2 regions of the Bradyrhizobium sp. B097 genome follow, and region 2 is predicted to be linked to the other one. Evidence: riboswitches for the same ligand, from Rfam matches in the RefSeq annotation. Region 2 holds a riboswitch; the other holds the start of a gene.
What was found. Region 2 has a riboswitch for glycine ahead of AAFG07_RS16960 (D-amino acid dehydrogenase). Riboswitches for the same ligand answer to the same signal wherever they lie in the genome.
Positions count from the first base shown of each region.

Region 1: linked by a shared signal. The riboswitch ahead of gcvT (glycine cleavage system aminomethyltransferase GcvT) and the one ahead of AAFG07_RS16960 (D-amino acid dehydrogenase) in region 2 are both predicted to bind glycine.

Region 1 is NZ_CP152412.1:3,459,313-3,463,592, reverse strand. Features, by position in the region: gene alaS (alanine--tRNA ligase) at 1-700, opposite strand, end outside; glycine riboswitch at 903-991, shown strand; gene gcvT (glycine cleavage system aminomethyltransferase GcvT) at 1,133-2,278, shown strand; gene gcvH (glycine cleavage system protein GcvH) at 2,299-2,664, shown strand; gene gcvP (aminomethyl-transferring glycine dehydrogenase) at 2,687-4,280, shown strand, end outside.
Region 2 is NZ_CP152412.1:3,648,058-3,652,337, reverse strand. Features, by position in the region: gene AAFG07_RS16965 (M20/M25/M40 family metallo-hydrolase) at 255-1,385, shown strand; glycine riboswitch at 1,478-1,583, shown strand; glycine riboswitch at 1,587-1,702, shown strand; gene AAFG07_RS16960 (D-amino acid dehydrogenase) at 1,768-3,075, shown strand; gene AAFG07_RS16955 (ArgE/DapE family deacylase) at 3,202-4,280, shown strand, end outside.

The sequences.
Region 1 (4,280 bases), 190 kb from region 2:
TGCGCTCCAGCCCCATGCCGGTGTCGATCGAGGGACGCGGCAGCGCCACGCGCTCCTCCTTCGTCACCTGCTCGTACTGCATGAACACCAGATTCCAGAATTCGAGGAAGCGATCGCCGTCCTCCTCCGGGCTGCCCGGAGGTCCGCCCCAGATATGCTCGCCGCGATCGATGAAGATCTCGGAGCACGGACCGCACGGGCCGGTATCGCCCATCGCCCAGAAATTGTCCGAGGTCGCGATGCGGATGATACGATCGTCCGAGAAGCCCGCGATCTTCTTCCAGTAGCCGGCGGCCTCGTCGTCGGTGTGGTAGACGGTGACGAGCAGCTTGTCCTTCTTCAGCCCGAAATCCTTGGTGATCAGATTCCAGGCGAGCTCGATCGCGCGCTCCTTGAAGTAGTCGCCGAACGAGAAGTTGCCGAGCATCTCGAAGAAGGTGAGATGCCGCGCGGTGTAGCCGACATTGTCGAGGTCGTTATGCTTGCCGCCGGCGCGCACGCACTTCTGCGACGTCGTGGCGCGTTGATAGCCGCGCTTCTCGACGCCGGTGAAGACGTTCTTGAACTGCACCATGCCGGCATTGGTGAACATCAGGGTCGGGTCGTTGCGCGGAACCAGCGGCGACGACGCCACGATCTCGTGGCCGTTCTCCTTGAAGAAGTTCAGAAATGTCGACCTGATGTCGTTGACGCTGCTCATGTTCATCCAATCGGAAAAAGGGGCCGGCCAGCCGCAAAAAGGCGTCATTTTCCGGCCGAACGCTTTTAGACATTGCCAGCTGCGGTGTCCAGAAACTGTGCAGGCGGATCATGGGCTTGCCGCGGCAGCACAAAGCCCATTGGATAGCAGCGAGAGCTGCGTTGACAGTCTTGGTGGCGCCGTGTTTTCTACCTACCTGTTATTAGTCACGTCGGGAGAGACCGGCCTTACCGCCGGCGCCGAAGGAGCAACCGCCCCGGAAACTCTCAGGCAAAAGGACCGCGTGACGTCTAACATCTGGAAAGAGGCGCTGGGGTTCTCCCCGATGCGTCCGCCGACGGGATAATACTCTCAGGCACAGCGACAGATGGGGCTTTCTGCAGGTTTCTCAAGGGGAAATAGGTCCCCGGCGGGAACCGCGAGGGCCCTGTGATGCTTGCGCGCGAAACCTCCCCGCTGAAACAGACCCCGCTGCACGCGCTGCATCTGGCGCGCGGCGCCAAGATGGTGCCGTTCGCCGGCTATGACATGCCGGTGCAATACACCGCCGGCGTGCTGAAGGAACATCTCCACACCCGCAAGGAAGCCGGCCTGTTCGACGTGTCCCACATGGGACAGCTCGTGCTGAAGGCCAAATCCGGCAAGGTCGGCGACGCGGCGCTCGCACTGGAAAAACTGGTGCCGCAGGACATCGCCGGCATCGCGCCGGGACGGCAGCGCTACGCGCAATTCACCAACGACGACGGCGGCCTGCTCGACGACCTGATGGTGGCGAATTTCGGCGATCACCTGTTCCTGGTGGTCAACGCCGCCTGCAAGGCCGAGGACGAGGCCCATCTGCGCGCGCATCTCTCCGAAGCGTGCGAAATCGTGTCGCTGGCCGATCGCGCGCTGATCGCGCTGCAGGGGCCGAAAGCCGAATCGGCGCTGGCGAAACTTTGCCCAGATGTCAGTTCGATGAAATTCATGGACGCCGGACCGCGCCGCCTCAGTGACATTGACTGTTTCGTCTCGCGCTCCGGCTATACCGGCGAGGACGGTTTTGAGATTTCCGCGCCCGCAGACAAGGCGGAGGCTCTGGTCACTGCACTGCTGGACAATCCCGATGTACTGCCGATCGGGCTCGGCGCACGCGACAGCCTTCGGCTCGAGGCCGGGCTTTGCCTCTATGGCCACGATATCGACACCACGACGACGCCGGTCGAAGGCGCGCTGGAATGGTCGGTGCAGAAGATTCGCCGCAGCGGCGGCGCCCGCGCCGGCGGTTTTCCGGGCGCTGACAAGATTCTCACCCAATTCGCACAAGGCGCTTCCCGCCGCCGTGTCGGCCTGAAGCCCGATGGCCGCGCGCCGGTGCGCGAAGGCGCCGCGCTGTTTGCCGATCCGACCTCAACCGAGCCAATCGGCAAGGTGACCTCGGGCGGCTTCGGCCCGAGCCTCAATGCGCCGGTTGCGATGGGCTATCTGCCCACCGCCCTCTCCGCCGTCGGCACCACGGTTTTCGCCGAAGTGCGCGGCCAGCGGCTGCCGCTCAAGGTCGCCGCCACGCCCTTCGTTCCCAATACCTACAAACGCTAAACGCCAAAGGACCGATCCCCATGACGACGCTGTACACGTCCGACCACGAATGGCTCCGCATCGAGGGCGACGTCGCCACGATCGGCATCACCGATTACGCGCAGTCGCAGCTCGGCGACGTCGTGTTCGTCGAGCTGCCCAAGGTCGGCCGCAGCCTGAAGAAGGCCGAGGCCGCTGCCGTCGTCGAATCCGTCAAGGCCGCCTCCGACGTCTACGCGCCGATCACCGGCGAAGTGATCGAGGTCAACGAGGCGCTCGCGGCCGAGCCCGCGCTGGTCAATTCGGATGCCGGCGGCAAGGCCTGGTTCTTCAAGCTGAAGATATCAGACAAGGGCGAACTCGGCGGCCTGATGGATGAGGCCGCCTACGCCGCGCACACCGCCTGAGGATCACCCCAAGGATTAGCCCATGAACGCGCCCTTCAAGCCGATCAACGAAGCCGCCACCGATTTCGTCCGCCGACACATCGGACCATCCCCGCGCGACATCAACGCGATGTTGGAGACGGTCGGCGCCGCGAGCCTGCAGGCGCTGATGAATGAGACGCTGCCGGCGTCGATCCTTCAGAAGGCGCCGCTCGATCTCGGCCGGGCGCTGAGCGAAACCGAAGCGCTCGCGCATATGAGCGAGCTCGCCGCGCAGAACCAGGTGTTCACCTCGCTGATCGGCCAGGGCTATTCCGGCACCATCCTGCCCGCGGTGATCCAGCGCAACATCCTGGAGAACCCGGCCTGGTACACCGCCTATACGCCGTATCAGCCGGAGATCAGCCAGGGCCGGCTCGAGGCCCTCTTCAATTTCCAGACCATGATCTGCGATCTCACCGGGCTCGATGTCGCCAACGCCTCGCTGCTCGACGAGGCGACCGCGGCGGCCGAAGCGATGGCGCTCGCCGAACGCCACTCGCAGGTGAAGGCGAAGGTGTTCTTCGTCGACAAGGAAGTGCATCCGCAGACGCTGGCTGTGATGCGCACGCGCGCCGCCCCATTGGGCTGGGCGCTCGTCGTCGGCGATCCCCTGACCGAGCTCGACAAGGCCGACGTGCTCGGCGCGCTGCTGCAATATCCCGGCACGACGGGCGCGGTGCGCGACCTCCGGCCGGCGATCGCATCGCTGCGCGCCAAGGGCGCGCTTGCGATCGTCGCCGCGGACCTGCTGTCGCTGGCCCTGCTGACCTCGCCCGGTGAGCTCGGCGCCGACATCGCAATCGGCTCGGCGCAGCGCTTCGGCGTGCCGATGGGTTATGGCGGACCGCACGCCGCCTACATGGCGGTGCGCGACACGCTGAAGCGCTCGCTGCCCGGCCGCATCGTCGGCCTTTCGGTGGATTCGCGCGGTGCACCGGCCTATCGCCTCGCGCTGCAGACCCGCGAGCAGCATATCCGCCGCGAGAAGGCCACCTCCAACATCTGCACCGCGCAGGTGCTGCTCGCCGTGATCGCCTCGATGTATGCGGTCTATCACGGCCCCGAAGGCCTGACCTATATCGCACGCGGCGTGCATCGCCGCGCCACCGTACTCGCCGCGGGCCTGCGCAAGCTCGGCTTTGCGCCGACCAGCGAGGCCTTCTTCGATACCATGACAGTCGAGGCCGGAGCGAAGCAGATCGAGATTGTCTCCCGCGCGCAGGCGGAGCGGATCAATCTGCGCATCGGCGCGACCACGCTCGGCATCGCGCTCGATGAGACCACGACGCCGGAGACGGTCGAAGCGGTGTGGCGCGTGTTCGGCGGCAAGCTCAGCTTTGCCGAGATCGAGGCGGCCGCGCGCGAGGCGCTGCCGAAGGAGCTGCGCCGCACCAGCGCGTTCCTCACCCATCCGGTGTTCAACACCCACCGCTCGGAGACCGAGCTGCTGCGCTACATGCGCAAGCTCAGCGATCGCGACCTCGCGCTCGACCGCGCGATGATCCCGCTCGGCTCCTGCACGATGAAGCTCAACGCCACCACCGAGATGATCCCGCTGACCTGGCCGGCGTTCGGCAATCTGCATCCGTTCGCGC
Region 2 (4,280 bases):
GTGTAACTGGTCAAAGCCGGCTTATTCGTTATGCATGCGGTTCGTTATTTAGGCGAACTAACATGCTGTATGGCTTGTGAAATCGAGACTTGCATCAAGCGCAATGCGCGTCAATCGGTTTCCGGCAGGATCGAACGTATACGAACGAATGAACCGCTGGTGCAGCGCATTTGACTTTACAAACTCGTCTTCCGAGCTTTTCGTACCGCACGCGAACGCGTATCGGCGCGCACAAACAACAAGAGAGAAAAGACATGAACCCCGCCAATCTTCCTTTTGATTCCGAAGCGATGCTGCAGGGGCTGCGCAGCTGGGTGGAATGCGAGAGCCCGACATGGGATGCGGCCGCAGTCGAGCGCATGCTCGACCTCGCCGCGCGCGAGATGGCGGTCATGGGTGCGACGATCGAACGCATCGCGGGACGCCAGGGCTGTGCCGGCTGCGTCCGCGCCCGTTTTCCCCATCCGAAACAAGGCCAGCCCGGCATCCTCATCGCCGGCCATCTGGACACCGTGCACCCGGTCGGCACCATCGAAAAGCTGGCGTGGCGGCGCGAAGGCAACAAGTGCTTCGGGCCCGGTATCTTCGACATGAAGGGCGGCAACTATCTGTCGATCGAGGCGATCCGGCAGTTGGCGCGCGCGTCCTTCACGACGCCGCTGCCGATCACGGTGCTGTTCACGCCCGATGAAGAGGTCGGCACGCCGTCGACGCGCGACATCATCGAGGCGGAGGCCGCGCGCAACAAATACGTGCTGGTGCCGGAGCCCGGCCGGCCGAACAACGGCGTCGTCACCGGCCGCTACGCGATCGCGCGCTTCAATCTGGAAGCTGTCGGCAAGCCGAGCCATGCCGGCGCGACACTTTCTTCCGGCCGTTCTGCGATCCGCGAAATGGCCCGGCAAATCATTGCGATCGACGGCATGACCACCGAAGACTGCACCTTCTCGGTCGGCATCGTGCATGGCGGGCAATGGGTCAATTGCGTCGCAACGACCTGCACCGGCGAAGCGCTCAGCATGGCCAAGCGCCAGGCCGATCTCGACCGCGGCGTCGAGCGCATGCTGGCGCTGTCGGGCACCGCCAACGACGTGACCTTCAAGGTGACGCGCGGCGTCACCCGCCCGGTATGGGAGCCGGATGCCGGCACCATGGCGCTCTATGAAAAGGCCAAGGGCCTTGCAGCGGCGATGGGCCTCGATCTGCCGCACGGCAGCGCCGGCGGCGGATCGGACGGCAACTTCACCGGTGCGATGGGCATCCCTACCCTCGACGGCCTCGGCGTTCGCGGCGCCGATGCACATACGCTCAACGAGCATATCGAGATCGAGAGCCTCGCCGAGCGCGGCCGCCTGATGGCGGCGCTGCTGGCGACGCTGGACTGACATCGATTTGCACTGCACAACACGTTGGCACTGCCGGACCGAAATTTAGCCTTGTCCAATTTTAAGGCTTCGCCTACGGTCCGGCCGTCCAACGCGACGATGCGGGAGAGATCGAAGCCACAACATTCGTGTTGTTGCTTCGGCGCCGACGGAGCAACCGCCCCGGAAACTCTCAGGCAAAAGGACTGTATCGTCAGGACGATCTGGAGAGAGACGAACATGGCCGCACATCAAGGGCCATGACGTCCACCGAAGGGGATAGTCTGCCATCGGGCCCAGGCCCGATGCGGATCAAGCTCTCAGGTACCGTGACAGATGGGGCGCCGACGCCGGTTTCACCGGTGGTTCGGCGACTCTAACCCACGGGAGCCTGAAGACCACCATGCCTCACATCGCAATCATTGGCGCCGGCATCACCGGCGTGACGACGGCCTATGCCCTGCTCGAACGCGGCTACCGGGTGACTGTCCTCGACAGGCATCGCTACGCCGCGATGGAAACCTCATTCGCCAACGGCGGACAGCTTTCCGCCAGCAATGCAGAGGTGTGGAACAGCGCCGCGACCATTCTCAAGGGGCTGCGCTGGATGCTTCGAAGCGACGCGCCGCTGCTGATGAATCCGAAGCCGAGCTGGCACAAATATTCCTGGATCGGCGAGTTCGTCGGCCACATCGGCCGCTATCGCACCAACACCATCGAGACCACGCGGCTCGCAATCGAAGCGCGCAAGCATCTGTTCTCGATCGCGCAGCGCGAGAATATCGCCTTCGATCTCGAACGCCGCGGCATCCTGCACGTCTATCACGACAAGGCCGGCTTCGAGGCGGGCCTGCGCGTCAACACGCTGCTGCAACAAGGCGGGCTCGACCGCCGGCCGGTGACGGCGGACGAAATCCGCAGCATCGAACCCGCGCTGCAGACGAGCTGCTATGGCGGCTTCTTCACACCGTCGGACGCGACCGGCGATATCCACAAGTTCACGCGCGGCCTCGCCGACGCCTGCATCCGCCGCGGCGCGAGCTTCGTCCATGAAGCCGACGTCGATGCGATCGCGCGCGGCGACGACGGCTTCCGCATCGGCTGGAACGAAGTCGCTTCGCACGATGCTGAGGTCGCGACGCGACATGAGTTGCAGGCGGACGGCATCGTCATTTGCGCCGGCGTCGCGAGCCGCCACTTCGCAGGCCTGCTCAACGACCGCGTCAACGTCTATCCGGTGAAGGGCTATTCGATCACCGTGCAGCTCGATGCGCCGCAAAGCCGGGACGCTGCGCCAACCGTCAGCCTGCTCGATGAGGCCGCGAAGATCGTCACCAGCCGGCTCGGCGCCGACCGCTTCCGCGTCGCCGGCACCGCCGAGTTCAACGGTTTCAACCTCGACATTCGCGCCGACCGCATCCAGCCGCTGGTGGATTGGGTGCGGCAGCATTTTCCCGGCGTCGACACGTCGAGGGTCGTGCCGTGGGCCGGCCTGCGCCCGATGATGCCGAACATGATGCCGGTGGTGCGCGCCGGACGGTTTCCGGGCGTGTTCTACAACACCGGCCACGGTCATCTCGGCTGGACGCTGTCGGCTGCGACGGCGCAGATGGTGGCAGGCGCGATCGATGACTGGCGCGATCTCGACACGCCCTCGATGGTGCCATCGCAGGTCGATGCGACAGAGACCGCCCGCGCAGCTTTCCCCTAATTATCCGGCCGACGAGGAAGAATATGAGCGTATTTGCGTGTGGCCAAGTCGGAATTCGCTGAGAAACACCGCATGACAACGACTAGCGTCATATTGGGGAAAAGCGCTTCAGCGCGGGAGGGGACAATGCGCATTGGGGTGGCGGACACGCACGACACGTTGACCAAGCCGGATCAGATTGCCGCCGAGCTGTGCGCGGCCGTCGATCGAAACTTCGACGATCAGATCGCGTTCCTGTCGCGCATGGTGCAGTTCCGCAGCCTGCGCGGACAGGAAGCGCCGCAACAACGCTGGCTGGCCGAGCAATTCGCAAAGCGCCGCTACGACGTCGATACGTTCAGCCTTGCCGACGTCGACCTGATGAGCCATCCGAAGGCTGCACCGATGGACGGCATCGATCTTGCCGGATCGCAGCAAGTCGTTGCCACGCTCAACAGCAAAGGCAGCGGACGCAGCCTGATCCTGCAAGGTCATATCGACGTGGTGCCGGAGGGCCCCGCTGACCTCTGGGAGCAACCTCCGTTCTCGGGCGCCGTGCACGGAGGCTGGATGTTCGGGCGTGGCGCGCAGGACATGAAGGCCGGTGTCTCGGCAATGATCTTCGCGCTCGATGCCATCCGCGACGCCGGCTATGCCCCGGGCGGGCGTGTCCATCTGCAGACCGTGACCGAGGAAGAGAGCACCGGCAACGGCGCGCTGTCGACCTTGATGCGCGGCTATCGCGCCGACGCCTGCCTCATTCCAGAGCCGACCGGACACACGCTGACGCGTGCCCAGGTCGGCGCCGTCTGGTTTCGCCTGCGCGTCCGTGGCACGCCGGTGCATGTCGCCTATTCCGAGGCCGGTACCAGCGCCATCCTGTCGGCGATGCATCTGGTGCGCGCGTTTCAGGATTACACCAAGGCGCTCAACGCCCGGGCGCTCGACAACAGCTGGTTCCGCAGTGTCAAGAATCCGATCAAGTTCAACGTCGGGATCATCAAAGGCGGCGATTGGGCCAGTTCGACCGCGGCGTGGTGCGAGCTGGATTGCCGGCTCGGTCTCTTGCCGGGCGAAACACCACAGCAGGCGATGCGCGGCATCGAGGAATGCCTGACTGAGGCGCACAAGGCCGACGACTTCCTGTCCGACAATCCGGCTGAGCTCGTATGGAGCGGCTTTCAGGCAGACGCGGCGGTGTGCGAACCCGGCAGCGACGCGGAAGC